3 regions of the Sessilibacter sp. MAH1 genome follow, and region 2 is predicted to be linked to each of the others. Evidence: predicted binding sites of a transcription regulator. Region 2 holds the regulator's gene; each other region holds the start of a gene.
What was found. Region 2 encodes PhoB, which activates phosphate uptake and scavenging genes when phosphate is short. Its sites were predicted from a motif close to TGTCATAAANNTGTAACA; they were not measured.
Positions count from the first base shown of each region.

Region 1: the regulator PhoB is predicted to act here: its motif matches at 10,083-10,100, upstream of ACYQ28_RS12280 (alkaline phosphatase PhoX).
Region 3: the regulator PhoB is predicted to act here: its motif matches at 1,849-1,866, upstream of ACYQ28_RS11850 (substrate-binding domain-containing protein).

Region 1 is NZ_BAAGIC010000011.1:116,540-127,562, reverse strand. It holds gene ACYQ28_RS12305 (BatD family protein) at 1-1,051, shown strand, start outside; gene ACYQ28_RS12300 (hypothetical protein) at 1,292-3,064, opposite strand; gene ACYQ28_RS12295 (hypothetical protein) at 3,886-4,269, opposite strand; gene ACYQ28_RS12290 (N-acetylmuramidase family protein) at 4,460-5,353, shown strand; gene ACYQ28_RS12285 (hypothetical protein) at 5,360-5,851, shown strand; gene ACYQ28_RS12280 (alkaline phosphatase PhoX) at 6,054-9,947, opposite strand; gene ACYQ28_RS12275 (FG-GAP-like repeat-containing protein) at 10,385-11,023, opposite strand, start outside.
Region 2 is NZ_BAAGIC010000005.1:122,272-133,294, forward strand. It holds gene ACYQ28_RS07020 (sugar nucleotide-binding protein) at 1-340, opposite strand, end outside; gene ACYQ28_RS07025 (hydrogen peroxide-inducible genes activator) at 497-1,423, shown strand; gene recG (ATP-dependent DNA helicase RecG) at 1,589-3,685, shown strand; gene ACYQ28_RS07035 (hypothetical protein) at 3,672-3,983, shown strand; gene ACYQ28_RS07040 (HDOD domain-containing protein) at 4,077-5,426, shown strand; gene ACYQ28_RS07045 (HU family DNA-binding protein) at 5,508-5,792, opposite strand; gene ubiA (4-hydroxybenzoate octaprenyltransferase) at 6,052-6,933, shown strand; gene phoB (phosphate regulon transcriptional regulator PhoB) at 7,199-7,903, shown strand; gene phoR (phosphate regulon sensor histidine kinase PhoR) at 7,960-9,282, shown strand; gene ACYQ28_RS07065 (GNAT family N-acetyltransferase) at 9,515-10,660, shown strand; gene ACYQ28_RS07070 (tetratricopeptide repeat protein) at 10,752-11,023, shown strand, end outside.
Region 3 is NZ_BAAGIC010000011.1:10,777-21,799, forward strand. It holds gene ACYQ28_RS11845 (hypothetical protein) at 1-205, shown strand, start outside; gene ACYQ28_RS11850 (substrate-binding domain-containing protein) at 446-1,792, opposite strand; gene ACYQ28_RS11855 (class I SAM-dependent methyltransferase) at 1,910-2,725, shown strand; gene ACYQ28_RS11860 (hypothetical protein) at 2,758-2,952, opposite strand; gene pqqE (pyrroloquinoline quinone biosynthesis protein PqqE) at 3,550-4,740, opposite strand; gene pqqD (pyrroloquinoline quinone biosynthesis peptide chaperone PqqD) at 4,737-5,009, opposite strand; gene pqqC (pyrroloquinoline-quinone synthase PqqC) at 5,006-5,767, opposite strand; gene pqqB (pyrroloquinoline quinone biosynthesis protein PqqB) at 5,821-6,741, opposite strand; gene pqqA (pyrroloquinoline quinone precursor peptide PqqA) at 7,076-7,147, opposite strand; gene ACYQ28_RS11890 (molybdenum cofactor biosynthesis protein MoaE) at 8,531-8,983, opposite strand; gene moaD (molybdopterin converting factor subunit 1) at 9,071-9,334, opposite strand; gene moaC (cyclic pyranopterin monophosphate synthase MoaC) at 9,346-9,825, opposite strand; gene ACYQ28_RS11905 (hypothetical protein) at 10,313-10,708, shown strand.

The DNA.
Region 1 (11,023 bases), on a different contig from region 2:
TTGGCAGGTCGGAATTGGCTCCCGTTCGGTGTTTTCAAGAAGTTTCAGAAACCCAAATTCCGTACGCAGATTAACCGTAGAAGGCAAAACCATTGAGGTAGAAGCAAAACCAGACTCTTTCACCGGCACTATGTGGTTGCCCGCCAAGCAAATAGCACTCACAGAAAGTTGGAACGGTGATCTCACCAGTGTTAAACAAGGCGAGCCAATTACTCGCTCAATTATTGTTACCGCTGACGGCCTAACGGCTTCGCAGTTACCTGAAATTACTATCGAATACCCTGATAACTTAAATCACTACCCAGAACCGTTAAAATCGGAAGAACAAAAAACAAAGCAAGGTGTAACAACCATTATGAGCCAACGCCAAGCTGTCTTGGCTACTCAACCTGGTATTTACACATTGCCCGAGGTAAAAGTCAGTTGGTGGAATACCATAGACGACCGCGAAGAATCGGCCATTATTCCCGAGCGGTTAGTAAAGGTATTAGCGGCAGAAAATAGCATCGATAATACCTCGATTACCGATACCGAGAATAACAACCCAGACGAGACAGACAATGCAGAACCGAAAACCCCGACCACTAAATCTAAATCGGGATTAAGTATTTGGTTATTAGCGAGCAATCTAGCTACGGCTTTAATTGCTTTATTTTTTGCTTATCTTTGGTTTAAACGTCAACAACAAGGTACCACCCCAACTGATCAAGCATCACCCAAAGTTGAAAACTCAGTACCCTTAAAAACCCTCGTAAATGATATTTCCTTTGCCTGTGATGCGAACAATCATTTAGGCGTACGCAAGCTATTGCTGCAATGGGCAAAAAACAAATGGAGTACTGGACCTTATACTTTAGAACGCATTAAAAATAATTTGATCAGTGACGAGGCTAAACAAAGTATCGACTCACTGAACGCGCTACTTTTTAGTGACAATAAAGATCAAAAAAGAACGTCTTACGATGCACTTATCAAAGATTTAAAGATTTTAAGTAGCACTCAAAAAACTAAAGAAATGCCAAACAAACTGGCGCCCTTAAACCCTGTTTAATAAAACCTCTAAAAAATTATCGTCTTTACCACGTAAAAAAGCCGTTTTAAAAAACGGCTTTTTTATTATAGGAACCGCTGATTAGCCCGTCCCTAATTTAATCAGAGAACAGAAATTGAAAATACAATTTCCGGTTTCATCACAACGTCAATCACTTACCGTTCTTGAAATTGGTAACACATCCTTGTGCCGTAAGAAACTCCAGGTTAATCAGAGTTGCTTACAGATTTATTTTTGGTGTTATGGCCGTGACTCAACTTTAGGCGAGTTAGAGTTATCACCTGTTACACTCGACCAATCTAAACGAATATCAAACGCAGCTCGATATTCTGGTTCCAATGGTTCAATTTCGGTATCAATACTGCGATAAACATTGACCGCAGGCTTTATATTCGCATCACGGCCGTAAATATAATCTTGATCATCCACAATCGTCTTGTAAGCTTTATTCAAAGCGCGAGCACGCTCTGGTGATGGCGTAATTAATTCATACACATCGCGTACTGCCGCCAACGATGATTCATCAAGCTGACCGTGTTTAAAGTATCGAGCATCAATTTCTTCATTTTCACGAAATTCATTACCACCACCAACGCGCTCTAAATAGTCAAAATTAGCCGATTTATCGCTGCCAAACATGGGTACATTAGGCATACCTTTTAAATTTAGATAACCCCAACCTTTGGCGCCATCAATTTTACGAGCAAAGGCAAAGGTCTGGTCGATGGTAGAGCCAATAGTCGTGTGGCAGCCCATACAGAAAAAGTTTTCTTCAAATTTTTGTTGACGAAGCTCCCCGTTTTTATCTTCAATAAAACCGATTAACTGCCAACCAAATTTATTATCCAAACCTTTTTCGCCAAGACTTGCATAACGCGGCAAGTTGCCTTCAAGTTTATCTTTTTGTTCTTCGGCGTAAAATGCACCTAAGGTCGATTTACGATGCTCTTCGGTTTTTACCATGTAGCGAACTTCTTTCATTCGCGGCGGCGTGTAAATTTCACCATTTTCACGCACACCTACATAGCGAATGGTGTGTAAAAACTCTGTGTAACGTGGATACAAAAAAGACTTTACTTGAACATCTGAAGCGCCACCCAAATAATTACTTGGACGTTTTAATGTTGTTGTTTTCGATAATCGACCATCGCCATTTAAATCAAACCCAACGGTGTTTTCGTCGATTTCTGGAATTGTCAGCTCGGTAAAATTTTTAATCGCTGCCTCAACAATGGTTAAATTGAGCAGATAAATATCGCGATCAAATTCACCTTGTTGATTTTTCTGAAAATTTTCAGCCAAACGAATCATCACATCATCGGTAGCGCCATTGGTCGGCCAAAAAGTACTGGGCAATGGCATATAATTAAAAGCAACCCAACCACTACCATCTTTAGCAAAACCTTGGTCATCAAAGGCAGCTTCACTTAATTGCAGATTTTTTAAATCGGGATACCAAGCATCCCAACCTTGTGCCATTAAGCGATCCGCTAAACTCGAATAATTATCGTAATTTACGTACTCATCGATTTCGGCATCGGAGATTTTTGCCATACGCTCGGTGCGATCTTCAAAAAGATTCAGCCAATGATTGGTTGTACCCAAATCCGAAAATCCGTAATCGTCTTGTAATTCGCCATCGCCCATGCGATTGGCGCGGCCTTGATTGCGCGGCGTAAATTGATGACAGGTATAACAGGGGTTAAAATGGCCTTCGGTTTTGGTGTAACACTGGGGAGGAATCACCGCCTCGCGATTAAACATATCTGATTGACTGCTGACCGAAGACGCCAATAATTGTTGAACAAAGTCAGGATCTTGTTTTAGTACTTCTTCAACATGTGTTTCTGTCTTTTTGAGATCAACGGCTTTGAGATTAATAGCGGCGGTTTTTTCACTGTTATCAACGGCCGAGGCTTGAACATCTAAGTTAGATTCTTGCTTACTGCAAGCCGTTAAAACCGTAACCAGCGCAACCAACACCGGCCACTTCGATAAATTTGTACCAATCATTACACAACTCCCCCAATCAACGCTGAAGCAAAAACCTGCTTAAACAGCCAATAATTATCACTGGTGTATTCTTTTATTGGCCAAGCACAGTAAAGGAGAATTGTTACAATTTGCAGATAGATTCATAAATTAGACGCGAATTTGTCATAATTTATGATCTTAAATAAATGAGACAATAGCGATAAATTAAATACTTCTAATCATTGGAAGCTCTTTAACTTACAATTTTAAACTATAGGAAGCTCTGATTAACCCAGAGTTTACAGCGACACAAAGAAGCGTCGTCAATTTCAAAAATTCCATGTGATTGAAATTATGAAAAACTGGTATTCGGCTTTCAACTTCTGCCTTCTGATTAAATCCTAGATAAGTTAATCAGAGGTTTTTATAAAAAATTTTAATCCTTACGATCAATAAAAGATGTATTAATAGCTTTAGGAGCATCAATAACTTCTACGAATTTATTTTTATAATTAGACCCTATAACGGATATTTTTTGTGCATTAATTATTACAATTCGCATTATAACAGAGTCACTCTTTTGCACTGAACGATAGTATAGAGACATAGGTATTTTTATAGGAAACTCTGATTAACCTAGAGTTTCTCGCGACACAAGGATGTGTCGCCAATTTCAAGAACTGTAAGTGACTGAAATTGTGAAGAAATTGGAAATCGCATTTTCAATTTCTGTCCTCTGATTAAATCATGGATGAGTTAATCAGAGGTTCCTATAGTATCTAACATCACTTTTTTTAATTCTTCAAGGCTCAATTCGATCAAATATAAATTCATTATTTTGACTAAAAACTTAAGTTAATTTAACCTTTTAATCTATCAAAATCATGAGGACATCCAGTGTATTCCCATCCCATATCTTCAAAAGTCTGCTCAATATCATAATAATGGCTTTCTGGGAAATCCCGAGCATTTGGTTGACCATAAACGATATAATAAGCATATTCTGGCCTTTCACAACCAGGTAAAAAACCCAATTTTTCTAGATCTTCAATAACCTTTTTACGTCGCATTTTCGCTATAACTATATGCTCGCCGTCAGCAATAAAACCATTTGGGTTTTCATCTATCTCATTTTGACTCATAAAGTATTGATTATCTAAAAGTAACATGTCGTGAAAATCATCTACTTTTTCAGATTCAACATTATATTTTTCATCAATTGTAAAAAGAACACCTGGTGACATAAAGAACTTCCTAGCTATTAATTACAAATTCAGCTTCATTAATGTGACAAGCCACTAAAAATTTATCTAAAACATTGATCAAGTTAAAAATTTAGATATTACAAGACTTCAAAATAGAATTATTATTACAGTTAATCAAATTTAGATGATTTTCTCCAAAACAAACCAAGAAAGATAAAGGAGTATCACGTTGAAGCAAATTATCCTTCAAGATTCCGTAGGTATTTCAGGAAACAATTCTAATACCGATATAAAGACAGTTCAGGCAGCAATAAACGAACTTTTAGACCTAATTCCACCTACACAAAAGTTGGCAGTAGACGGAACCTTAGGTAAAAACCCTGAAAAATCTAAAACAGTAGCCGCAATCAAACAATTTCAAAAACTAGTGGTAAAAATGGCTGCACCAGATGGTCGTATTGATGCCAACGGTAAATCGCATAAATTACTAAATCAAAAACTTGCAGCTCGCAGTAAAACAATAGTAGGTTCACAACTACCTAAATTAAACGGAAAACTGGATATAGATGAAGAAGCTTATAGAAAAGCAGCAAACTTAATCGGCTGTGAAGTTGCAGCCATAAAGGCAGTTGCCGATGTTGAGGCATCTGGTAGCGGCTTTTTCTCATCTAAACAACCTAAAATATTATTTGAAGCTCATATTTTTTCTAGACAAACTAAACGTATCTATGACAAATCGCACCCACATATTTCATCTAAACGCTGGAATCGAGCACTCTATGCCGGAGATGAAAAAGAATATCCTCGATTGAAAGAGGCAATGAACCTTGACCGAAACGCAGCAATTAAATCAGCATCATGGGGTAAGTTTCAGATAATGGGGTTCAATTACAAAAATGCCGGTTCTAATAACTTAGAATTGTTCTTAACAGATATGTTCGAATCTGAAAGTAAGCAACTGAACGCCTTTGTTGCTTTTCTAAAAAGCCAAAAATTAGACGTGCCACTTAAAAATTTAGAATGGGCCAAGTTTGCACGCGGATATAATGGAGAGCAATATCAAAAAAACAAATACGATGAAAAATTAAACAAAGCCTACCTTAAGTACTCGAATTCAAAGTAATCCAAAATGAAAAAAATTATTTTAATTACCTCAATTCTATTTTCAGTTTCCGCTTGCTCTAGTGAGGTATTAGACCAAAGCGTAACTCAGAACAATACAACAGCTACAACCTCTTCGACGAATGCACAAATCGAAACATGTACAACAACTGCAACAATTTTTAACTGTAACTCAAATAGTGATCGATATTATCTGTGTATAAGCTCTGATGTCGGTTACATTTTTACAAACTTAAACGGCAATCAATCTAAAATTCTCTTCACAACTGATCAAAAATCAGATTTTGAATTTTCCAACTACCACCGTTTTAAGGTTAACCAAAATTCGTTGAGTTTTAGCAGTAAATATAAAAAGTTTGAGTTGTTTGATTATTACGATGAAGAGTCTCAACCGCCGGAGTCTGAGATTGGTATTGTGATTTCGGATTTAAAGGGAAATATTGAGGAAGAGATTTCTTGCGAGGCAGATTCGGTCAGTAATCTGGTTGAATTCGAATAATAAACTCTGATTAACCTAGAGTTTCTAGCGACACAAAGACATGTCGCCAATTTCAAGAACGGTAAGTGATTGAAATTGTGAAGAAATTGGAAATCGCATTTTAAATTTCTGCCTTCTAATTAAATCAGAGTTTCTTTTCTAAAAAAGGGCCTCAATTGAGACCCTTTTTTTGTTTAGCAATTCATTAAAATTGTGTTCACACTTATAAATCGCCAACGGTTGATGATTCGGCAAGTGGTCCTTCGAAGCCGAACAGTGCCGCAGAATTGCTGTGCAGGGTTGCTTCGTTGTTGGTACCAAAGCTTGAGAAATCAACGTTGGTGCTAAAGCCTTCGATGATCAACAGGTCGTCGGTGTCGTTACCGTCTAACAATGCTTCACCGTTTGCGTGTTGCAGTGACAGGTAAGCACGAGTGCCGTCTTGTGAAAAGCTAAAGCCTGTTGGCTCTGCGCCTTGAACCGCAATCGACAACATGCGTACACAGCCGTCGGTTTTTATATCGCGGTCGTCACCATCAGGCAAACACGCCCAAACGTCGCCATCGCTATCGTCTTCAATAACGTAGGCTATGCCGGTAACAGGTTGGAAGGCAAAGTTATCCGGAGCATTGAAGTCTTCGTCGCCTTCAACGAAACGATTCACCGAAACTGTCAAATCGCTACTGGCTGTTAACGGTGCCGAATCGATTCCACAAATAACCTCACCCACCTGACCGGAACCAGTTCGACCAGTGTTGGTCCAGCAGAAGCGAACTGCGTCTGGGTTAGTTGCATCAACGAACATCGGATCACGGTGCATGTCTTCTGGGCGGTAGTAGCCGGTGGCACCACGACCATTCGCTTGCACGCGTGCGTTAGCGGCGTCTACTTCAATCCAAGAGGCGTTACCCACTTCACAACCTTGGCCTGCTTGCTGACGGCTGCTTTGACAACTTACTTGCATTGCATAGGTACTACCGGCAACAAATGGTGAGTCGTTTAGGTTGGTGATTTGCGTATCGAGTGTACGTGGCGTCGCTGGTACAAACTTAAAGATCGCACCACCGTCGGTGTCGCTATTAACTAACAATGCCGAACCGTCGTCTTCGCCAGCAATGGTGCCGTCGGCTAAGAAGAATTGGTCGTAAGAACCTGGACGCAACTCATCACCACCCACAACCACACCGCTGTCGAGTACGAAGAGACCTTCCCAGGCCATGGTTGGCATTGCGGTACGTTTAACCACTAGGTTGCTTGCTTCTACCGAGGTAGGTACGCCGTTAGCGTCACCCTGTTCAATAGTTGCCGCCATTCCTGCATCGCCACGTTCAACAATGACTACGTTGGTGGTGGTTAATGGATCAAGAATTTCATAGGCCGCGCCATCGGCACTTTCTTCGGTAGCAAGCACGGTGCCCCAAGGTGTGGTACGAATACCGTCGCAGCGATCCATACCACGTGCAATGGTTTCAACAACACCAGTGGTTAGATTAACGCGCTGTACGCTCGGTTTGTATTTATTGGCGGTGCCATCATCAACAATACCGCGTGACTCTTCGATACAACCAATTAAATGGGTTGGATTATTTAACGGATAAAGATCGTGCTGATCCCACCATTCTGAGGCGGTGCGCGTTAAGAAGGTCGCCGACAATCCACCTGCTAAAGAGACATAAGCAGAGGCATCTTCACCGTTACCAAAACCGTTGCTCAGATCAGCGCCGTTAAGTGCGGTTGTGATATCGGCTTGGCGATCAACTGTGTTAGCGTTTGATGCTGTAATTGGTGTACCAAACCCAAATAGCGCTTGAGAGTTTTGCTCCGCCAGACTGGTAATGTCAGCTGCAATTGCAGTTGGTGCGCTAAAACCGGTAATGCGAACAATATCGTCGGTGCGATAGTTATTCACCAGTGGGAAAGCGTTATCGGAAGAATGCTGGATAGACACCCAAGCTTCGGTACCGTCGGCATTAAAACCAAAACCGGTTGGTTCGGCAGAGGTATCATTTAACGACAGAACACGAACACAACCGTCTGAGGTTAAACCTTGGTCGTCACCGTCCGGCAAACAGGCCCAAACATCGCCGTGTTGGTTGTCTTCAATTACATACAAAATGCCAGTGCCCGGTTGGAATGCTAGGTTATCAGGCGCATTAAGTTCGCTGTCGCCTTCAACAAAACGCACCAAAGTCACGTTACGGCCGGAGTCAGCCGGATTTGCATCAGTACCACAAATCACTTCACCGAAGTTGTCTGCACCACGATTGCCGGTGTTAGCAAAACAGAAGCGCACTTCATCGGCATTTTCTGGATTGGAAAAATCAGGGTCTAAATGCAAATCTTCTGGACGATAATAACCCGTCGCACCGGCAAGGTTCGCGTCTTCTCGGGCATTAACCGCAGAAACCGGAACCCAAAGCGCATCGCCAATTTCGCACCCTTGGCCGAACTGCACACCGCCGGTACATTGCACTTGCAACGCGAAGCTACTGCCGGAAACCAGCGGCGAGTTAGCAAGATCGGTAATTTCAGTACCATCAGAAAGATTGGTTGGAATAAATTTGAAAATCGCGCCGCCGTCGGTATCGCTACCAAAACTTACCGCAGTAGCGCCGTTATTCAACTCTAATTCATAACTGCCCGGACGCAGTTCATCGCCGCCAACCACCACACCGTTTTCAAGTACGAACAAACCCTCCCAAGCCATGGTTGGCATTGCTGTACGCTTAGCAACCACGCCAGAAGCATCTGCACCCGAAGCGTCGATAATAGTTGCAGCTTCACCGGCGCCACCACGATTAGTTATGGTTATGTTACTGGTAGAAAGCGGATTTAAAATTTCGTACACAGAGCCGTCAACGGTTTCTTCTGTGGCAATCACGGTACCCCAAGGTGTGGCGCGAATACCGTCGCAGCGATCCATACCGCTTAAGATTGTTTCAACGCTACCGTCACTTAAAGAGACACGCTGAACCGCTGGATTACGTTGGCCAGTCGCGGTATCTAGAACCTCAACATTGCCCTCAATACACCAAATTTGATGGGTAGGATTTTCTGCCGGGAACAACGCAAACTGGTCGGCATTGTGCGCGACATTACGCGTTAAAAATTCGGCTTGTAAGCCCGCGGCCAACTCTAAATGTTGCGCGGCCGAATGCAGTGGACTGCGCGAGGCAGTGGCTTGTCCGGCTGGTGTAACGACGTTATCCGCGGCCAAAGTAATAGCAGGAAATGCGTTAAGAATATCTGATGCGCTAGTTCCACCAGAGAACGTTGGCACCACAGAAATAATGGATGGAATTGCGGCATCAATAACGCCATCGGCTGCGTCTAGTGCATACGCCAATAAAATTTCTTCGCGAGAAAAATTCACCGCCGTGTCGCTAGCACCAGTTACCACTGATGCGCCGACACGAACAAATTCACCAAGTTCAGAAGAGGCTTGAGCAAGTAGATCGGAATCCAAACCGGTGATTGGGTTAGAACCTTCTGGCAGATCGCCATCGGTAGCATCAACCACGTTTTGAATCGATGAGTTCAACGCCACTTCGATATCGGCAACCGTGGCATCAGAGGTGGTTTGCGCGATGACCAATTGCGTAATGGCAGAGCTAAATGGGTTGACGTTGATCTGTTGGGTCTGACCAGACTCGGCAACAATGGCAATAGATTCCATGTTGATCGGCAAATCATTGAAGGTCGTATCAATAGCGCCTTCGTTGTCGAAGACTAAAAATACGGCTTGGCCTGCATTTTCTGCCGATAGGTTTAACAAGAAATTTTCACCATCGGCAAGATTGCGATTCTCTAAGGTAGCAATTGGGCTTGCAGCGGCAAGCGCAGCGGCACGAGAGGTGCCGGCAATTTCGGCGGCATCGGCAGCGGCTAGTGCAGCTTCAATGTTGGCGCGATTAAAAACATAAATGCTACCGCCCGCTACCGGGCCATCTTGCACAAAACCTTGCACCGCAACTGCAGCATTGGCTCCGTCTTGGCCATTGGCGCCGTTAGCACCGTCACGTCCGTCGTCGCCATCACAGGCCGCCAACACAAGAGCCGGAAGACCAACCAACAAAGCTTTGCGGATAAAGCTAGAAAGCTTGTTCCTCTCAAACATTCTGTTCTCCTATCGGGATAAGGTATCTGCAAATCACGATCAACTGCTATTTGCTAATTATTTTTTTGAATTAAACAGCACGAGTAATTCTGCGCCAGAGAGTACAAAAGTGAGGTTACGCCACAATGACTTAGTTGTTACGCTTATATGAAAGAAAAATTATAGGAGATATATTTAAAGAAGGGTCAATCAACAATATTTACTGCCAGCAGTATCGGCAATTGCAAGACAACATTTTTTATCTCCAAAATGCCATCGCTGGTTAAATCGAAGAAGAATAAAAAAACCTCCAATTAACGATAAAATTAAATTGGAGGTTTGAAATTTAAAACTCTTAAAAATTACTCAAATAATTTTGATACTTTTATCAGTATCTCATTTTCGAATTACTGAATTTTGATACATTCATAAATAAGTTAATCAAAGGTGTTTAAAGTTTAAAACTGAAAATACGTTAAATTTAAAATCAAACCGTTGGCCGTTACGTTACAAATAAAGCCACCTTCTGTTGAATCACAGCCATCCCAAAAACTGGAAATAAAAGGAATTGCTTCCTCTGGAACTTCTACCACTAAATCAAATGGCGTACCTACAGGAGCAACAACACTGCCTATACATCCGCCTGGATTATCGGCTAAGGTACAAATGAATTCACTCTGCCCATCTATTACAGCAACTAAATCACCCAAACCGATAAAATCACCTAGACCGACATCGTCAAAAAGAACATTGATGGTTGTTACAGAAGGAATATTAGGTGGTACATTTAAAACAGAAAGGTTATCAATGGCGATGTCACCCAAAAAACCACCAGCAGCTTCTGCACGTATGCGCACCTGAATATCACCAATGAATTCCGACAAGTTCACACGCGCGGTAAGCCAAGGATTGGTTTCATCTAATTGTTGTTGACCAGAAACCGACCATACACTTTCAAATAAAGTACCGTTGGCCAAAACATCAACGTGTAAACTGCCAATATCAGCACCATAGGCATGATAATCAAAAACCACATATCGATTTGGAGCCGCAGTTAATACGGGCGATTCTAAAATTGCAGTATTACCCGCAGAATT
Region 2 (11,023 bases):
CAATAGGCTCAACGTAGGCTTCGCGGTAACCTTGATCGCTGCGAGTTTTTGGTGTTAACGAAATAACCACCGATAAATTGGGGTTGTCGAATAAATGCTCGTAGTTATGGGTTTCTTGCACACTTGAACATAAATAGTGCACAGATGAGCTAAATTTCGATAAATTAGGACTATCGTGTATTGGGTTGGCAGATAAATCTACCTGTGAACAATTTCTAGTCAATGCTGTTATGTCAAAGCTCGAAGCGCTACTAAGAGTGGAAAACTGCCTTCCAATTTGACCAAAACCCAGCCATAACAGTGAAAGTTTGTTTTTTTCAGGTGGTGAATTACTTGTCATATATTTACAGAAAGTTAATAAAAAATATTTATTTAACCAATATCTTAATAAAATAAATTAAACCCGCCGAATCGATAGCCAAAATTGAAAATACGGGGTAATCTAGTTTTAAATAGATAATATTCATCAATTCAGCAAGTCGAAGAGCCTTTAACAATGACCCTCACGGAATTACGTTACATAGTAACACTGGCGCAGGAGCAACATTTTGGCCGAGCAGCGGAAAAATGCTTTGTATCCCAGCCGACTTTAAGTATCGCCGTAAAAAAACTAGAAGAAGAGTTAGGTGTTGCCTTATTTGAGCGTTCCAAAACACGCGTAAAGCCAACGCCATTAGGCGAAACCATTGTTAGCCAAGCACAGTTGGTGTTGGAACAAACTTCTGCCATTAAAGATATGGCTACCGCTGGTAAAGACCAACTCAAAAGTCCGTTACAGGTTGGCGCGATTTTCACCATTGGTCCCTACCTATTACCACACTTTATTCCCGAATTAATTCGTCGCGCTCCCGAAATGCCGTTGTATGTAGAAGAAGGTTTTACGGCGACCTTACGCCATAGACTGCGAAACGGCGAGCTGGATGTCATTATTGTAGCTCTACCTTTTACCGAAGCCGATGTGGTAACCCAACCTTTGTACGATGAGCCCTTCGTCGTATTAGTTCATAAAGGCCATCCGCTCGAAGATAAACAAACCATTGAGACTCAAGATCTCGACGGCCACAATATTTTACTACTCGGTGAAGGTCACTGTTTCAGAGATCAAGTCTTTGAGGCATGTCCCAATATTCGTCCTTCGGCGGATAATGAAACTAACACGTCTAAAATTCGCACCGCAGCCGAAGGCAGTTCGTTAGAAACTTTGCGTCACATGGTTGCGTCGGGCCTTGGCATTACCATTTTACCAGCGTCCGCCGCGACCAGTCCGTTTTATAACAACGACCGCCTCGTGGTGAGATCTTTTGCCGGCCAAGCGCCAACGCGAACCGTAGCACTGGCGTGGCGCGCGAGCTTCCCTCGCCATAAAGCCGTCGATGTGCTGCGTCAAGCCATTAACCAATGCCAGCTCGATCGCACAGTTTAAGTTTTTGGCCCCTGCAAAAGGGGCTTTTTTATGTTCGAATTTTTGCCAGCGACATTTCTCTTTTGACCTTTTCTCACAATTAGTTTTTAATCCATTTTCATGGATAAAAACACAGTACTTTTCATGTTTTACTTCGCCAAGTCGCACAGAGACTAAGTTTCGCTCATGCAGGCTTCACCTCTAGAAAGCACCTTCGAACTGACACCTATTACCCACTTGAAAGGCGTCGGGCCGCAAATGGAGGAAAAGCTCGCGAAGTTAGGCATTACTTGCTTTAGAGATTTATTATTTCATCTGCCCATCCGTTATATCGACCAAACCCAAATTACCGATGTTGCCGAGCTCAGGCCGAGTACCTACGCACAAATTGAAGGTGTCGTGGTTTCGGCCCATGTTGCCTATGGTAAAAAACGCAGCCTTGTGTGCAAGGTGCGAGACGATACCGGCAGCGTTTGTTTGCGATTTTTTCATTTTACAGCCGCCCAGAAGGAGCGTCTGGCAACCGATACTCAAGTTCGTGTTTGTGGCGAAGTAAAACGAGGCGCCACCGGTGTAGAGTTTTTCCATCCGGAAGTTGAGGTTCTAGTACCCGAGCATGAACAACATTACGAGCTTCCAGATCGACTTACGCCAATTTACCCAAGTACCGATGGCTTAACACAAAAGCGTTGGTTACAACTCACCGATCAACTGGTATCACGACTAAAATCTGGTCAAGTCAACGAACTGATCGATTCAAAGTTTTTAGAAACGCACCAGCTACAAACACTCTCTCAAGCGCTCCTGTATCTGCATCGACCGCCCGTAGACGCCAATCTTTACGAACTGAGCCTGGGTCTGCACCCATTACAAAAACGCCTAGCGCTGGAAGAATTACTGGCGCACCACCTAAGCCTGCGCGAACAAAAGCTCCGTGGGAATACTCACGACGCCTACGCGCTGCCACGCGCAAAACAGCTAGAGCGAAAATTGCTCGATTTTGTGGGCTTTACCCTCACCAACGCCCAAGCGCGCGTGATTGACGAAATCTGTACCGATCTCGTCACACACACACCCATGCGACGACTAGTGCAAGGTGATGTAGGTAGTGGTAAAACCTTGGTAGCGGCCATGGCCGCGATTCAAGCCGCGGCTCAAGGCAAGCAGACCGCGCTGATGGCGCCGACAGAAATTCTTGCCGAACAGCACTTTCGCAACTTTACGCGGTGGTTTGAAGAAGGTTTGGGTATTCGTTGTGCCTGGTTAGTCGGCCGCCAAGGTGTTAAAGAAAGGCGACTGCAAAACGAGGCGATCTCATCCGGCGAAGCTTTGGTGGTGGTTGGCACTCAGGCCTTGTTTCAAGAGGGTGTGGAATTTCACGATCTTGCCTTGACCATCATCGATGAGCAACACCGTTTTGGCGTTCATCAACGCTTAGCATTACAACAGAAAAGTAAAACCTCGGCACACCAACTGTCGCTCACCGCCACCCCCATTCCAAGAACCTTGGCAATGAGTTTTTACACGAATATTGATATTTCCAGCATTGACGAATTACCGCCAGGCCGAAAACCCGTTACTACCGCCGTCATTGCTCAGAATCGTCGCGACAGCGTCATTGAGCGAATCGGCCAGGCCTGCGAAAGCGGTCGTCAGGCCTATTGGGTGTGCACACTGATTGAAGACTCAGAAACCCTACAAGCCCAGGCCGCGCAAGCAACATGGGAGATGCTCTGCGAAGCGCTTAGCCATCTAAAAATTGGCCTGGTTCACGGCCGCCTAAGCAGTGCCGAAAAAGACGAGCAGATGCAGGCGTTCAAGCAGCATCAACTCGATTTACTGGTGGCGACAACGGTCATTGAAGTTGGCGTGGATGTGCCAAATGCTAGCCTGATGGTGATTGAAAATCCCGAACGCTTAGGCTTGGCCCAGTTGCATCAATTGCGCGGTCGAGTTGGGCGCGGCGAGGCCGAAAGCTCCTGCGTATTGCTGTATCAGAAGCCTTTATCCAAGGTTGCACGCAAACGTTTAGACATTATGCGCAGCACCAACGACGGCTTTGTGATCGCCGAAGAAGACCTAAAAATTCGTGGCCCCGGCGAGGTGTTAGGAACACGTCAAACCGGTGATGTGCAATTTCGCGTCGCCAATCTCGATACCCACCAAGACTTGCTCGCCAAAGCAGTAGAAATTGGCGAAACCCTGCAAAAAGAAAATCCTCGCGCGGCCCACGCCATTATCGAGCGTTGGCTGGGTCATCGTCAGCAGTTTGCCGACGTCTAGCGAAGTCACGGTTTACGTCAGCCATCTTCGACTTACTCGAACTTCAAAATCGAAAATTCGATTACCAATTTCTTCACGATTTCTATCACTTGCCGTTATTGAAATTAGCAAAGCGCCGCTGCAGCACTGCGAAGACTTGGGTAAGCCAAGTTTTACCCACACGCAATTTTACAAGCATTTGGCAGAAATCCATCAAATTCAAAGGCCATCTCTGAGCAGTGAACTACACTTAGATTTGCAGGACACCGCTGATCTCAATCAGATTGCGCAGGCAGCTGAAGCCGTGATCGATAGGTAAACATTCAAGCTATAAGAATAAAGCCGAGGAACTGAGGTGCAATTCCCAAGTAATGTTAAAAAACTCTTGGACACCAAGCAGATAAATTACACCATGACCACATACAGCAACGATACAGCAACAGCCAACCATTACCGCGACCACCATCTGCGAGACAGTAACGCAGCGCGCTCTATTTTATTGGAAGATGAGCGCGGTAAGTTGTTGGTGGTGGTGCCAGCGAACTGCCTACTAGATCTACAGCGTCTTTGCCAATTGACCAGCCGCAATTTGCACGCAGTTGACGCTAAAGAAGTTGAAAACTACATCAGCTCGAAGAATCTCGATGGCATTCCAGCGATCCCAAACATCAGTGGTTTAGAAACGGTCATTGATGAGCGCCTTACCAAAGCTCAAGAACCTATCTTGTTGGACGCCGGTAAGTCGCCACATTTGCTTGAGATCGATAACGAAGCTCTCGATCAGTTGATGGCCCACAAGGCTTCGAGCTTAGATATCGCCATTCCTATTGCTCAAATTGAGCAGGGCTTGATGTCCACCGATAACGACGTGGCCGACATTAAGCAGTCAGTCTCTAAATTCACCGCACTTCGCATCAAACAGCGCCTTGAAGACACCCTTGAGATGCCGCCGCTACCAGAAACTGCCCAGCGCATCATCAAATTAAGGGTAGACCCGGATGCAGACATCAGCGACCTGTCGTCTATTGTTGAAACCGACCCCAGCCTCGCCGCGCAAGTCGTTAGCTGGGCATCATCGCCTTATTACTCGGCTCCCGGAAAAATTCGCTCAATTCACGATGCTATAGTGCGCGTTTTAGGCTTCGACATGGTGCTCAATCTCGCTCTGGGAATTGCTCTGAGTCGAACTCTTGATATTCCTCCCAGAGGCCCACACGGCTCACAAACCTACTGGCGCACCGCGGTTTATATGGCCGCCACCATGGAAGGGTTAGTCACGGCCATTGACCGACCACATCGCCCCGGTTTTGGTCTAGCGTATCTTTCTGGCTTACTTCATAACTTCGGTTATTTGATTATTGCCGACGTCTTTCCACCGTATTTCGACCGCCTATGCAAATCGTGGGATGCCAATCCGCACGTAGATGACTCGGTGGTAGAAAAGCAGCAAATTGGCGTCAGTCGCCAGCAATTAAGCTCTTGGTTGATGGATTTGTGGAATATGCCGCAGGAGGTTGTAACCGCATTACGTCACCAAGACAACCCCGATTACGACGGTGAGCACGCCATCTACGCCAATCTTTTGTACATCTCCCATCGCATCTTGTGCTTAAGAGGCTTAGCGGACGGCCCCAAACAGCCACTGTCGCCAGAAATGCTCGCCCGCGTGCATTTGACTCAAACCGATTTAGACGAAACCCTCGATAACATTATTGAATCCGCCCTAGAGCTAGAAACCATCGCCAACGAACTCAGCCATTAATCGCAGTTTGCAAATAACCAAAAGCCCTCATCTGAGGGCTTTTTTGTGGCGTCGATCTTTGCAAAGAAAACTCGCGAACGGCTATGAAGATGCTTGATTGACTAGATCTTTCAATTGTTTTCCGGGCTTAAAAGACACGCTGTTACTGGCGGTGATTTCGATTGGCTCACCGGTCGCAGGACTGCGCCCAGTGCGAGCGGCTCGTGTTTTGGGATTAAACGATCCAAAACCCAAAATATTAACCGACTCGTTGCGACTTAATGCGTTGGTGATTTCATCGAGAATGGTGGAAATGATGTCATGTGCCTTTTCTTTGGTGATGTTGGCACTTTCGGCGACGGCGTTGACCAATTCAGTTTTATGCATGGCGAATGATTTCTCTGTTGTTGTAATTGTTAAATCTTTCTTCAAAACCACAGCAACGCTCAAAACAAGTTAAGAAATCCCTAACTAAATAACTCGCTTTGTCGCGCACTTTAAACACCTCTGGCTTTCTTTTTAGTCGAAATTATGGCTTTATCAAGCCGCTAAGGCCGTAAGATCGCAGCCAAATTGATTTACCACCTGTTTTTAAGCCAAATTTTAACGATTTGAGTTATAGCCAAAGAAGTTTGTCGAGCCATTAATGAATCTTGAGAAATACGTAACCCCAAAATCCGGCGACTGGAACGACTACCTAAAATTGATGCGAATGGATAAACCGGTGGGCAGTCTATTGTTGCTCTGGCCGGTTTATTGGGCGCTTTGGATTGCTTCAGAAGGCGAGCCCAGCGTCAGCACCCTAATTATTTTTACCCTCGGCGTCTTTGTGATGCGCTCCGCCGGATGCGTTATCAACGATTACGCCGACCGCAACTTTGATGGCAAGGTTAAGCGTACCAACCAACGTCCGCTGGCGGCTGGAAGACTATCGGAAGGCAATGCACTGTTCCTTTTTATAGCCTTGTGTGCTTTGGCCTTTGCGTTAGTGATTCTGACCAATTGGCAAACCATTGCGCTGTCATTTGCGGCATTACTACTCGCCAGTGCTTATCCATTTGCCAAGCGCTACACGCATATGCCACAGGTCGTATTAGGTGCTGCATTCTCTTGGGGAATTCCCATGGTATTTACGGCTGAAACCAACACGTTGCCAAAAACCGCTTGGGTCATTTACTTTACCAATCTGCTCTGGGTGATTGCCTACGATACCTTCTACGCCATGGTCGATCGCGATGACGACTTAAAAATTGGCGTGAAATCCACCGCGGTATTGTTTGGCGATATGGACAAGGTTATTACTGGGTGTCTACAAGTGCTGACGCTATTCGGCATGATACTGATCGGTGATAACGCCAAATTGGGTTGGATTTATTCCATTGGCGTGGCCATTTGCGCGGGTTTGTTTGTGTATCAGCAATATTTGATTCGCAATCGCGAGCGGGAGCAATGTTTCAAGGCGTTTAAGAATAATCAGTGGGTGGGTGTGGTTTTATTCGTGGCGATCGCGGCTGATTATTTGCTTTAAGCATTTAAAAATTTAGGCATTTAAAAATTTAGGCATTTAAAAATTTAGGCATCTAAGCATTACGATTTTTATGCCCTAAACCTTATGAATTCTGCGGCAATTACTAACTCATTAGACAGTTTTCGCCAATATACCTGTGTGTTTCACACAAATTACAGATTTATCACAACCAATTGCTATGATTGTCATAAAAGCGAAACAAAACCTTTATTAAATGCACCCAGCTTAAAACGCCTCCTTAAATTCACAATTCCGGTGTGCAACCATGGCCGATAAAACAATTTTGATCGTAGACGATGAATCCTCCATTCGAGATATGCTGCGTGTAGCACTTGAAATGGCGGATTATAAATGCCTTGAAGCCATGGATGCGCAGACGGCACACACCCTGATTGTGGATGAAAAGCCAGATTTGATTCTGCTCGATTGGATGTTACCTGGCACCAGCGGTATCGAATTAGCTCGTCGCCTCAAGCGCGATGAGGTTACTTCGCAAATTCCAATCATCATGCTTACCGCTAAAGGCGAGGAAGACAACAAGGTACAAGGTTTAGAAGTCGGCGCTGATGACTACATCACCAAGCCCTTCTCACCCAGAGAGCTGGTCGCTCGCTTAAAAGCAGTTTTACGTCGCACCGACTCTGCCTCTACCAGTGGCCCAATTTCGGTCGAAGGCCTAGTACTCGACCCGGTAAGCCACCGCGTTACCATCAACGAGAAACCCATCGATATGGGTCCAACCGAATACCGCTTGCTGGAGTTCTTCTTAACCCACCAAGAACGTGTGTACACTCGCGGCCAACTGCTTGACCACGTTTGGGGCGGCAACGTCTATGTGGAAGAACGCACCGTTGACGTTCACATTCGTCGCCTGCGTAAAGCCTTAACTCAAGACGACCACGACCGCTTTATTCAAACCGTGCGTGGCACCGGTTACCGTTTTTCCATCAAAGTCACCGAAAAAGCTTAAGATAAATCGCTTATACTTGAGCTTTAATGTCGTAAACCTATCACTCGAGATCACTCGTGCATCGTGGCTTTGTATCTGAATTTCGGCAATTTTTAGTCGCTATCGCAGTTGCGGCTGTACTTGGTCTCGTCATTGGTTATCCACTGTATACCTTATTGCTGGCCAATGTGTTGTACGGCGCTTGGACGCTGTACAACATGCGCAAGCTTGAGCGTTGGCTAACCACTCGCAGTATCGGCCAGGTGCCCAATGCCACCGGCTTTTGGGAGGAGGTTTATTACCAGGTCTCCAACAATCGCGAAAGGCACAACAAAGAAAAGCACCGCTTACAATCACTGATTCTTCGGGTGCAAGAAACTACCGCCGCACTCAAGGACGCGGTGATTATTTTAGACGACCAAGCGTCCATTCAATGGTGGAACCAAAGTGCCCGGCGACTGATCGGCCTACAACCGGGCGATCACGGCAAACCCATCGTTAACTACCTGCGCTCGCCGCGCTTTGTGCGCTACCTCGAAGCCGAAGATTACTCAGAACCGCTAACCATGCCGTCGGCCACCGATAGCGATCAATTCTTAAGTTTTCAAATCAACCGCTACGGCCAAGGCGACTACCTGATGGTGGTGCGCGATATTTCACGGCTGCAAAAGCTTGAACAAATGCGCAAAGACTTTATCGGTAACGTTTCTCACGAACTGCGTACACCGCTGACAGTGGTGCGGGGTTACTTAGAAACCATGGCCGATAATGCCGATTCGCTGCCCGGTGTTTGGCAAAAAGCCATCAGCCAAATGGAACAGCAATCGAAACGCATGACCTTGATCATTGAAGATCTGCTGACTTTGACACGCCTTGAAACCGACGACAGCAGCCTGCGAGAGACAAAAATTAACGTCGCCGATTTGCTGCAAAGCATCGTCCACGACGCCCAAGACCTCAGTGGCGACAAGGCTCATCAGTTTGAAATCGACGCCGACGAAGACTTTTTGTTGATTGGCGTTATCGAAGAGCTACGCAGTTGTATTTCTAACTTGGTGTACAACGCCGTGCGTTATTCACCGGCCAAAAGCCAAATCATTCTGCACGCTTACGTTGATGAAGGCGGCGGTCATATCGCCATTGAAGACCACGGCATAGGTATTGAAGCGCGCCACATTCCCAGACTTACCGAACGCTTTTATCGCGTTGACGCCAGCCGCAGCCTAGACACCGGCGGCACCGGTTTAGGGCTGGCCATTGTTAAGCACGTATTATCACGTCACCAAGCCCTTCTTGAAATTACCAGTCGAATCAACCACGGCAGCACATTTACCTGTAGCTTCCGTCTGGATCGCGTCGTTCAAGAACACCGCCCGTCATCGTTAAACGATAGCGAATAACATCGTTAATTTCAGAAGTCGTACCGACTCTGGATTTCAGAAAGCACAGTTTTGAAAACACAATTTCGAAAACACAATTTCGAAAACAGTGTTTTGCAACTATCGGTTGAACTCTCGTCCCAGTTCTAGTTTGATAAGCCCTACGGCATAGCTTTCGCAACTCGCGAAAATGGCATTAACGCTCGCAGCGTTAAACCCAGTATCACATCGAACCTGCGCTTGGATAATTTGTATGGATTTTAAGTTTGTAACCAGTGTTACCGATGTTGACGCCAACGACTGGAATCGCGTCGCCGGTGGTGATTATCCATTTTTAAGACATGAATTCTTACACGCCTTAGAAAGCAGTGGCGCAACCACCGCCGAATCCGGCTGGCAACCTTTTCACCTAACGGTTTACCAAGGAGATCAACTGATCGCTTTGCTGCCACTGTTTGTTAAAGGCCATTCCTATGGCGAATACGTATTTGATTGGGCATGGGCCGACGCCTACCACCGCAACGGCCTGCATTACTATCCAAAGCTGTTAAGTGCTATTCCTTTTACACCGGCTACCGGCCCACGTTTTTGCTTTGCCAATCATCTCGACGAACAACAGCAACAAACGTTAATGACTCAAATGGCAGAAGTGATCACCGACCAGGCTGCAAAAATAGGCGCGTCGTCGTGGCATTGTTTGTTCAGTGATATCAAGGCGGCAAGCCATTTAGAGCAGTCGGGATTTGCCTTGCGCCAAGGCTGCCAGTTTCATTGGTATAATCAAGATTTCAGAGATTTTGACGACTTTTTAGCGACATTTGCCAGCCGTAAGCGTAAAAACCTTAAAAAAGAGCGCCAGAAGGTTGAGTCTCAAAACGTCACCTTGATACGCTGTGAAGGCAGAGACATTACCGAAGCGCAATGGCGCAAATTCTACGAGTTCTACCGCCTTACCTATCTAAAACGCAGCGGCCATGATGGCTATCTAACCGGAGATTTCTTTCAAACTCTGGGTAGAACCATGCCCGAAAACCTGATGATGGTTCAAGCCTACACCAACGACAAACTGGTCGCGGCGGCTTTGTGTTTTAAAAGTAGCACGCATCTTTTTGGTCGCTATTGGGGGTGTCGCGATGAGTACGATTCGCTGCACTTTGAAGCCTGCTACTACCAAGGTATCGAATACGCCATAGAGCAGGGCATTCAATGTTTTGATCCCGGTGCACAGGGCGAACACAAGATCCAGCGCGGCTTTACACCAACCGCCACCTGGTCAAATCACTGGTTGGCAGACAGTCGATTCGACGAAGCCATTCGCGATTTTTTACGACGCGAAAAGCCAGGCATTGAGCAATACATGGCAGAAACCACAGAAATGCTACCTTTCAAACAGGAATAAAAGCTAAGCGATCAATTTCATCTAAACTTCTAGAAGATTCTTAATTAATGGGAATCTTCTTTAGTTAGACGCAATTGACCCAGAGACCGCTTTGACCCTAATAACCAAACTCGAACTGATTAAGCTCTATGAGCGTCACAACTGCTTAATTGTTGACGACATGCCCGAAATGCGCGGCGCCATGAAGCGCATGATCAGTACTCAAGGCATCGCCAGAATCGATACCGCCGCTAACGCGCAGGAGGCGATGTCGATGTGTAGATCCCGTCCATATAGCTTGATCATCTGCGACTACAATCTGGGCCGCAGCCAAGATGGCCAGCAATTGCTTGAAGCGCTGCGCGCTAAAAAGCTGCTCACTCC
Region 3 (11,023 bases), on a different contig from region 2:
CAGGATTGAACAGGTGCCGGAGAATTTTATTATCGATGTGCCTTTTTCGGTCTGCCCGATTATCCTCCGTAAAAATAACCGATACCTTGTCAAGTTACAGCTGAATGCAGATCAACAGTACGACAAGTTTTTTGTGGTTAGCTCGTGTCAAAACTTTGAATTGCAAGCAGAGCCAGAAAGTCACGCTGCCACACCTCAAAGTTAGTCTACAAAATCGACTTTTCGGCTTCTTGCTCAGAGAAAAATCTATGGCTATAGAGCTTGGATTGAGAACTCGGATTGGCTCGTTAACGAGAACTGAAAGGTAAATTTGATCGAAATAAAAACAATTTCTTCTTTGAAGCCTCAAATTCCTTATGGGTAGCTTGCTGAAAAACCAGAGTAATCTCTGATTAACGCATCCTAGAATTAATCAGAGGTTAGAATTCATCAGAGAATAGAGAAATTAAATCAGCCAAACTTCAACTCTTTGATTTTTTAATTTTCTTTCGCCATCGTTTGAAACCACAGGATTAAAGTGGCCAAATCCGGTTACGGGCGCAACTTGAATCCCGTTTTCGTGCAGCCTTGACTTTACCGCAATTGCTCTGAGTTTGGACAACACCGTTGCACGCGTTGGCGTTTGCTTTGCGTCACCAAACCCCACCAGTAAGAGTTCTTTATTTTGATATTCTGGCAGTGACATTAAATCGACCAGTCTCTGAATGTCGTGTTTCGCTTTATTATCCAACAGTGAGCTGCCTTCGTTAAATCGAATATTAACGGAAAGGCGTTGTGCATTTTCGGTAATTTTCAGGTAATCGTCCGGTCCTTGATGTTTATCTACGTGAATCGCAATGGGGGTTTGCGAAACGAAACCTATATCCCCCACAATGAGTTGTCCGCGAGTGCTTTGCACAAAATTTAAAAACTCTTTGACGATAGATTTTTGCTGAGTTTGTGGAGTGTATAAGAACAAGCGCCGTGACAAGGGATAATCTTCTGTTGCAACGGTGATTTGTTGTGGTGGTATCGAATTAGTTTCATGATCCGATACCCCCAAGGCCTTAGCCTTATTCACGGAGGCTAATCCAACAAAGCCAATGGCGTATTCGTTGCGAGCTACCATGGCAGACAGTTGATCGTTCGACTCATACCGTAATGCATTGTTTGACAAGGTATAATCGTCCATTAACACCAGTGATTTAAAGGTGTCCCAGGTACCAGATTGATTGTCACGAGCGTGTATTGAAATAGGTTGATCTTTACCGCCAACTTGTGACCAATTGTTAATTTTTCCGCTGAAAATTTCGGCGATTTGCGTAATGGTTAATTCATTTATTGGGTTTTTGGGATGAACGATGATCGCCAAACCGTCAATGGCAATAACGTGCTCGGACTCGAAGCTTTCCAGATCACCTAACACGCGTAAAGCTTGTAGTTCAGACTCTTTAATGCTGCGCGAAGCCATTGCGATATCGGTTTTTAAATTCTGTAGAGCTTTAAAACCCGTGCTAGAACCATGGGCAGCAATTTCAACCGATGAATATTGACCGGTCGAAGGATTCAGGGCTAAAACAGTATATTCGTTATCGATCTTACTGGGTTCGATTCGAACTTGGATGAATTCTTTTTCTTCCAAAAAAGCCTTAACCAATTCTGGAGCCAATTGAGCGCCAATGGTATTGGAGCCAGTCATTTTAAAGAGTAGATTGGGTTTTGAGCTTTGTGTTTGCGCCAGTGCTTGATAAGGTACAAGCGATGCGCATAGGCTTAATGTTGCGAGCAGAACTGCAAGAATTTTTTTGAGCATGATATTTAGAGATGAAATAAAAAATAGGTAGGCATAGGTAAATTTTTCAAGATTATTGTTGCAAAATGGTTACAAAAACATAGTTTTTTTACTAAATGTATAAAATTGGAGCATTGGTTGAACGTTCGAGGTTTTAGCGATTATAAGGTTTTAGCAAATAAGGCTTTTCTTTCTGAGTCTGAAGCGCTTGCTGCACGATTAAAAGTTTCTTTAATAGAAGAAAAAGACCTAGGCGCGTTTTCAGAAGAGACCGACTTTTTATTAAGATATACCGAGCAAGGCTTGGTATTAGAGAATTTAGCCGCTAAAAAAGTAAATCCTGTCATTGTGAATTTTGAAGTGGGGGCTGCCAATCACCGTAGACTTTTTGGTGGTGGAAAAGGGCAGTTAATTGCTAAAGCGGTTGGTTTTAATAAAACAAAATCCGATATACACATTTGTGATTGCACGGCAGGTCTTGGTGGTGACGCATTCGTGTTGGCAAGTCTTGGAGCCTCTTTAACGTTAATAGAGCGCCATCCTGTAGTCTTTGAATTATTAAACGATGGTCTTGAGCGAGCGCGTTGCAGTGATTCTTTTGAGGTTGCTGAAATTGCCCGGAGAATTTCATTACAGACTGGAAATGCCATCGAAATACTCACAGCTAAGATCAGTTGCAATGAAAAATACGATGTCGTTTATTTGGACCCAATGTTTCCTGAGCGAAAAAAAAGTGCCTCGGTAAAAAAAGAAATGCAATTTTTCCATTCGTTAGTGGGAAACGATGAAGATAGCGATCAACTGCTAGAGCTTGCTTTACAAGCCGCGTTATATCGCGTGGTGGTGAAAAGACCTAAAATTGCCCCGTTTTTGGCGAGCGTAAAACCCAATACTCAACAGCTGGGGCGGTCTAGTCGATACGATATTTACAGTTTAAAAAAATTGCCGGATTAACCTTAAAAATATCTGATTAAATCAAGGATGAGTTAATCAGAGCCTCCGGTAATAAAACGCAAAATTCTAGAAATCGTCATTCTGATATGAGCCAAAATTGCGATTAAAAAACCGATTGAAACGGTAAGAAGTGAAATTGCCAAGAGAGCTTCTTGGGTTAATGACGAAGGAATTTGTTTGGCTGCGTATACGCCAACCATGCCAACAAAAAAAATACTAGCACCCAAGCGGAATTGCTTAAATATCTCAGACAAAGGCGCATTGTAGTGTATAAATAACGCGGTCTTTATCGTTCTTAGATATTTTCTCAACATTTTTAATAAGAATGTTTGGCTTGTTAAGATTTTACGTTGGTGTCTTGATCCCACTCTTGCAAGTCTTTTATCGGCTGTAATACAGAATTCTTAAGTGAAATTTCAGCTGATTTTTTGTTTTAGCAGTTTCTGATAAATACGCTTCAATATTAAATAAGCATCTTTTTCGTTATCGGTTTCTAAAACTGTTTCAGATGTCTGATGTTAAATTGAAACGTTTATTGACGCCTGACAAATTTACATATTATTGATGTCGCTAATTTCAAGAACGGTAAGTAATTGAAGTTATGAAGAAATTAGAAATCGCATGTTCAATTTTTGTCCTACGACTAAATCATGGAAGAGTTAATCAGAGGTTCCTAAACAGTATTTTTGAAGAGTCAATATCGCCGTGTATGTGATCTTGAAGAGTTAGAAGAATGAAGGGAATTGAAAGAATAAAAAGAATAAAGCGGAAAGCGGTGAGTTAAAAGTCTGTCGATCAGAATCAACAGACTTTTAACTTGATAATTACTCATCCAATGATGAGTCGGTAGCGATCAGAAGATTATTTTCAGTCACGTAGTCTTTCGAGTTTCTCTCGTTACGATAAATAAACTTGTTTTGTACCGGTAATTCTGCCTCGTTACGCGCGGCAATAATTTGTTTGTGTTCTGGTGATTTTGCGCAAACAGGGTCCGTATTCTCTGCTTCTCCTGTCAACATATACGCTTGGCAACGACAGCCACCAAAGTCTTTTTCTTTTTCGTCGCAAGACGCACAAGGCTCTTTCATCCAAGAATAGCCGCGGAACTTGTTAAAGCCCGGTGATTCGTTCCAGATGTATTCAAGGGAATGATCTAAAACGTTTGGATATTCAATGGGTAGCATTCTCGCGCTGTGGCAAGGTAATGCTTGGCCGTCGGGTGCAACCGTTAAAAATATTTGTCCCCAACCATTCATACACGCTTTGGGCCGCTCTTCGTAATAATCTGGAGTCACGAAAATAAGCTTCATTGGATTTTTTTCTTGAATAAGCTTTTCGCGGTATTGATTGGTAATGGCTTCAGCACGTTCTAATTGCGCTTTGGTTGGCATTAAGCTTTGGCGGTTTTCAAAGGCCCATCCATAATATTGGCAGGTCGCCAATTCTACGTAATCGGCTTGCAGCTCAATACACAGCTCGATAATTCGATCAATTTTGTCGATATTGTGGCGGTGGGTGACAAAATTTAAAACCATGGGATAGCCATTGGCTTTCACTTCTTTTGCCATGGCGAGCTTTTGTTGGAAGGCTTTGTGCGAGCCTGCCAGCATGTTGTTAACGCTTTCGTCGCTGGCCTGAAAACTTACTTGAATATGATCTAATCCAGCTTTTTTAAACGATTCTATTTTGGTTTCGTTTAAACCCACGCCCGAGGTAATTAGGTTTGTGTAATAACCCATGCCTCGTGCGGCGGAGATTAATTCGCTTAAGTCTTGGCGTACCAAAGGCTCGCCACCTGAAAAGCCCAATTGTACCGCCCCAAGCTTTCGCGCTTGCTCAAACACGGAAATCCATTGATCGGTGGTTAGCTCGCGGTTGGTGTAACCGGCAAAGTCTTTGGGGTTAGAGCAATAAGGGCACTGAAGTGGGCAGCGATAGGTTAGTTCCGCCAGCAGCCAGAAGGGCGCCCCATGGGTTTGGGGCGGTGTTGGTTTGGTGGTGCAAGAGCCGCTCATGACTCAATCCACCGAATCCAGTGTTGGCTCTGTGCTTCTTTGATGAACTCCATAACGTCGTTATCGACGCCTCCTGCATCAGGATATTTTTCGTTCAATAAATGGATGATTTCTTGGGTGGTTCGCTGGCCGTCAACCATCGATAAAACCTCACCGGCGGGGCCGTTGAGCTTTACCATGCCTTCTGGGTAAAGCAGAACGTAAGCCTGCTGAGCTTCTTCCCACTGAAAACGAAAAAGCGTTTCAAGCGCTGGAATTTGATCAATCATTGTCCTAAACCTTTGTGATAAACACGCTCGGATGTCACCGTGTGATAGGGCGGACGATTGTATTCATAGGCCATGGTCATGGCGTCGAGCATGGTCCACAAAACATCTAACTTAAACTGCAAAATTTCAAGAATACGTTCTTGCTGCTCACGAGTCTTAAAATAATCTAGGGTAATACGTAAACCGTGTTCCACATCGCGGCGAGCTTCGCTTAAGCGCTGGCGAAAGTATTGATAACCTTCTGCTTTAATCCAAGGATAGTGCTTAGGCCAGGTATCTAAACGATTTTGGTGAATGGTTGGGGCGAACAATTCGGTAAGCGATGACGCAGCCGCTTCTTGCCAGCAGGCGCGACGTGCGAAATTCACATAGGCATCTACCGCAAAACGAACGCCGGGTAATACATGCTCGTGAGAGAGAATTTCCTCTCGCTTTAAGCCGACCGCTTCACCTAAACGCAGCCAAGCTTCAATACCGCCGATGGCGCCACCGTGGCCGTCGTGGTCGAGAATGCGTTGAATCCACTCTCTTCGGGTATCACGATCATTACAGTTGGCAAGAATTGCCGCGTCTTTTACCGGAATTCGTACTTGGTAATAAAATCGGTTTGCTACCCAACCACGAATTTGTTCGGGCGTACAACTGCCGTCGTACATGGCGATATGGTAAGGGTGTTGAGTATGATAGAAGGCACCTTTCGCTTTTAGCGCTTGCTCAAATTCTTCTGTGCTCATGGGCGCTGGGCTTTGATCAGTCATATTAGCCTCTTTTTATCTCTAAATAAGTTGGATTCTAATAGCTAAGAGCAAACTTAAAGTTCAAACTCTAAGCCGTCAAAAGCGACTTCAACATTATGTTCTTTTAAAATTTGTCGCTGGTGCGAATCTTCATCGAGAATTGGGTTGGTGTTGTTTATATGGATCAAAATTTTACGAGGCTTATTTAAAGTATCTAAATAATTAAGCATGCCATTTTCACCGAATTGCGGTAAATGACCCATGGTAACGCCGAGCTTATCGCCAACACCTGCAACAATCATTTCGTCTTCTTGCCAGAGTGTTCCATCCACTAATAAACAATCAGCGTTTTCCATGATTGGCTTTAAATGATCTTCAATTTTGCCAAGACCCGGTGCGTAGAAAAGCGTTTTATTGTTACGCAGATTTTCAACCAAAATACCAATGTTATCACCCGGATGTGGATTGCCACGATGCGGTGAATAGGGCGGCGCGCTGCTTAGCAGTGGAATTGCCGTCATGCGTACATTAGGTACTTTAGACACTTCAAAACTGTTTTTGCCGTCTTCAATATTGATGGTGTGTCTGTTTAAACCACCGTTCCAGTGTTTAAGCATATTGAAAACAGGGAATCCTGTGGTTAGGTCTTGATAGACCATGTCGGTACACCACAACTCATGTGGGCAACCTTCTCGCAACATTAATAGGCCAGTGGTATGGTCTATTTGACTGTCCATTAACACAATTCCCGCAATACCCGTATCGCGAATCGCGCGAGCAGGTTGCATGGCTTTAAAATTTGCAAGTTGAGTAAGAATGTCTGGGGAGGTATTAAATAGAATCCAGTCGATACCGTCGTCACTGATGGCAATGGAAGACTGAGTTCGTGCTTTCGCATTCAAAGTACCGTCGCGATAGCCTTTACAGTTCGCGCAATTGCAATTCCATTGAGGGAAGCCTCCGCCGGCTGCGGACCCAAGAACATGAATTTTCATAAATACAGACCAAACATTTGTACGTTAATTTCGGTTTTCTTATTCATAGAAGTAACAGAGAATATAGAGATTCTAAGCGCAAGAAAATTGGGAAATCTGATTTGAAATAGCTCAATGTTAATTATTGTAGTTTTTATAGAAGAGCTCATCGGTAGAGTTGTTATTTATTCTCAGTCATCGTGAAATAAAATGCTGAGTTAAGTAACCGTGTATCGTTAAACATCTGTGTTTTAAAGATACCGAATTGACGAGACTGATAGGGCAGTATTTTTTGAAAAGGATCAGTGGTGGTATTACTGCTCAAAACACCACCACCTAAACCAAGTTCGGTTTATTAACGGTTTGCGAAGTACATAGTAACTTCGAAGCCGATGCGCATATCTTGGAAAGCTGGTTTAGTCCACATGATAATTACCTCGTTTTTTGTTATATAAATGAAGTCCGAAGACATCACAATAATAGGAAAGTGAATTCACTAAAAACATGGTACTTTAGGATGAAAAATCAGTGTCTGTTAACCCGAATTAGGACTAAAACAGACAAAGATAATTAACCTCAACCAGAACCATGGCCTGAGAGCTATAATAGCCCACAAATTTTGACTTTGCAGTTAATAAAAAGTTCTTTTCAACAAAGTCTGTGTTTTCATGAAAATTATCCCTAATTAGTCATTATAAATAAGCGCGTTAGAGGCTCTCTATCACAGTATTTTCTAGAGCATTTTCGACTACACTGAACGATAAAAGGTTATATTGTCCTTATTCTTAAGTTGCCTATTCTTGGATCACTTCATCATAAAACTGACGATAATGTTTCTCATTTTATCGAAGCAAACGGTAATCTTCATAGGCTGTAATCGCTAAGATAGTCATTATTTGCTTCGAGTATTTGGCAACTGAGGAAAAAGTTATCAATGTTGGTGACTATCAGGGAATGAGGTTTTCAAGAAACCGATGACTTCTTTGTTCACTTTCATTTTCTGATTAAATGAAAGATAAGTGAATCGACGATGATACAAGACTTATTAATCTTAAAATAATTATAAAACAAGTTTTTTAAGAAATTTACTGAATGACAATATCTGATGCATTTGCAAGAGTTGGTGTCTGAAAACCTAATGTCTAAAAGCTTTATGTCTGTTTTTATGTGAACTGCTGGTGGTTCTACAGAAGTCATTGTTTGTGAATGATTTAAACATTTGGATACGTTTTTTTTATTTTTGTAAATTATTTTCAGCTGGTCATCAACTTATAAGAAGCAGTGTTTTATATCTAATTAATTGAAAAGTGCGTTAATAAAAAAATACCTGACTGATAATCGACTTTTATTAGATGCTTAATTATTAAGTTTATATCGAGGGTGAGATGGCCTGACCCTGGTTGTGTTATTAAAGTAATGGGATGTATTTTAGGTAAAGGACTAGGTTTTTCTACAGAGTAGAATTTTCTAAGCTAATACTTTTGTTTTTTAAAGCTGCTAAAGCGTAGTGTCTAGACATCTTATTTTTCTGGATCTTATCTTTCTGGTTTGTACTAACAGCTGATACCATTAACTTGTTTCATGAGAAGTTGGTTTTTTATTAAAAATAAAAGAGCGTAGCATAAGAGTTTTTTGCCTAGCTTTTTGTTAATTATTTTATGTTGCTGTTTTTACACTTTTATTTTATGTGCTACTATTTTGCACTACTAAAGCATTAGTAAATAATTTATTAAGAGTTTTAAATGTCTCAGGGTTTGACTTGTTGTAGTTTGATTTGTTGGAGTTAGATTGTTCGAAATTCGTTGTAAATTTAACGCCATTTATCCAACGCTTCACTGTCACTCTTTTTATTTTCTACCCAAAGTTCGTGGGTTGGCGTAATTTCTTTTTTCCAGAAGGGGGCGTCGTTTTTCAGGTAGTCCATGATGTACTCGCAGGCTTGGAATGCTTCTTTGCGATGTAAACTTGCAACACCCACAAATACAATTTGCTCTCTGGCGGTAATTTTCCCGACTCTGTGTACAATAACGATATTTTCTAATTGCCAACGTTCTTGAGCGGTCACGGCAATTTTGTGCAGTGTCTTCTCAGTCATTGCTGGGTAATGTTCAAGATAAATAGCCTGAACATCGCCATGGCTAGAAAAATCTCTAACTAAACCCGTGAAGGTGACTACAGCTCCTGGCGGCGTGTTTGCTGATCGTAAACCGTTATATAATTCGGAGTGATCAAAGTCAGCTTCTTGAATGTGTATATTAATCATGTCAATTTAGTGGTAGTTGGGTAAGTTAGAGAGTTTATCTCAGTAGAATGTCAAAACATTATATTTTTTAAAGTAGCTTTTGATATTTTACCCGCCGGTTACCGGTGGGAAAAAAGCAACTTCATCACCATCTTTTATTGTTGTTTCGCGTCCAACAATTTCTTGATTGACAGCTATAAACACCTGTTGGTGTTCAAAAGTTGATTGCCAAGACGGATTTTTATTGAATAAATAGTCCAGTAGCTTGCGGATGGTTATAGAACTTTGATTATCAAGATCGTTTATTTCTAAGTTGAGTCCTGAGCAATTTAATTGGTCTTTAAGCCGAGCGAAGAATAAAATTTTAATCATCAAAGAAATTCTCAGTTAGCAGCATTCCAGCTTCCAGATTTACCGCCGTGTTTTTCAAGTAATTTGGTATCGCTAATGGTCATAGATTTATCAACAGCTTTGCACATATCGTAAACGGTAAGCGCGGCAATGCTGGCAGCGGTCAATGCTTCCATTTCTACGCCAGTTTGTCCGTTTATTTTACACGTGGCAGTGATCTTTATTTGGTATGTTTCTCGTAAAATTTCTGTGTGAATTTCGGTGGAGGAAATCATAAGAGGGTGGCATAACGGAATAAGCTCGGATGTCTTTTTTGCCGCTTGAATACCGGCAATTCTTGCAACGGCTAATACATCCCCTTTTTTTAAACTGTTAGTTTCGATGAGGTTTATAACCTCTTCAGTTGTATTCACGATGCTTTGTGCAATTGCAGTGCGTTTTGAATTTTGTTTTTCACTCACATCAACCATGTGAGCTTCGCCTTGATTATTTAAATGCGTCAATTTGGACATAAGTGTTATCAAACTGTTTACTATATTTATCTTGTGAATCGAAATTTACGTTTGTCTGCTGGCAATTTGACCGTTTGCAGATATATTTTCTTATATAAACGAAAAATTTATCAAGTTAGGGCCATTTAATTGAGATTAAACTCTTCCTTCTTGATGTTATTTGGTTATAATAAAGCAAGTATGCGCTTGAATACTACTCTGCCTTCATCTTTTGTCATCAATCTTTTGGCTATGAATTCAATAATTGCGTATATTTCTCGTTTACGAGTTCTACAGTTTCGGTCTTTCTAGATCAAGCGGTTGGTTTTTCAGGCGATTCTACGCTTTAACCTTTCATTGGTTACCAATCGACGATTATTTTTCCTTGTTGCGTGTTTTATTTAAATGCAATTTAAGTGAATGTATTTTCACGAATTATCAATTCGAATGGGTGGGAATATTCCCGCTAAATAAAATAAATTGATTAAAAATAGTGTAAGAGAAATCAATGCTAAAACATATTGCTGTACGTTTGCGTAAGTTTCATCACGGTCAGTTGGCTTTTGATTTAAATAATTCTACTGTCATCAATGCGGCAATTGAAAAACGTGATCCAGCTTTAAAAAACTTGGTTGAAGGATTAATCAATCGCGGTCTAGAATACACAGTTGATGGCTGCGATTTGTATTGGTTTCAAATCGACGATGATCATCCAATTAGCCACTACGCACCACTTAACGAAGTTGAAGTAGTGTTTGAAAGTGACTGGTTTGAGCAAAAGAAAGAAAGCTTTCGCCATATGAGTGGTCTGCGTTATTTTGACGCGAGTGCAGGCTTGGCTGAAGAGTTTAAAATTAAAGATCAGTCTCGAAAAATTGGCTACCAGCTAGATTCTGCCGCTTAATATCTTTTAAAAACTAACTCAAAATACACGGCGCTTATTTTAATCCCTGGAGTTAAATCATAACTCTGGGGATTTCTGCTATTGACTTAATTTTTTAAGTTATGTAGCAATAATTGTAATTTGGCTTGCTGATATTCTTTGTTTCAGTTGCATTACTAAAAATTTACACGCTTTTACATCACTTTTTGTAATCTTCCATTCAATCTTTGGCTCTACTTTTTTTGTTGATAGTTATCATATTTGATAATTTATTTTTCTTTTTTGCAAAATTCTATTTATCGTCTGTATTTTATTAAAAGTTCAATAAAAACATAG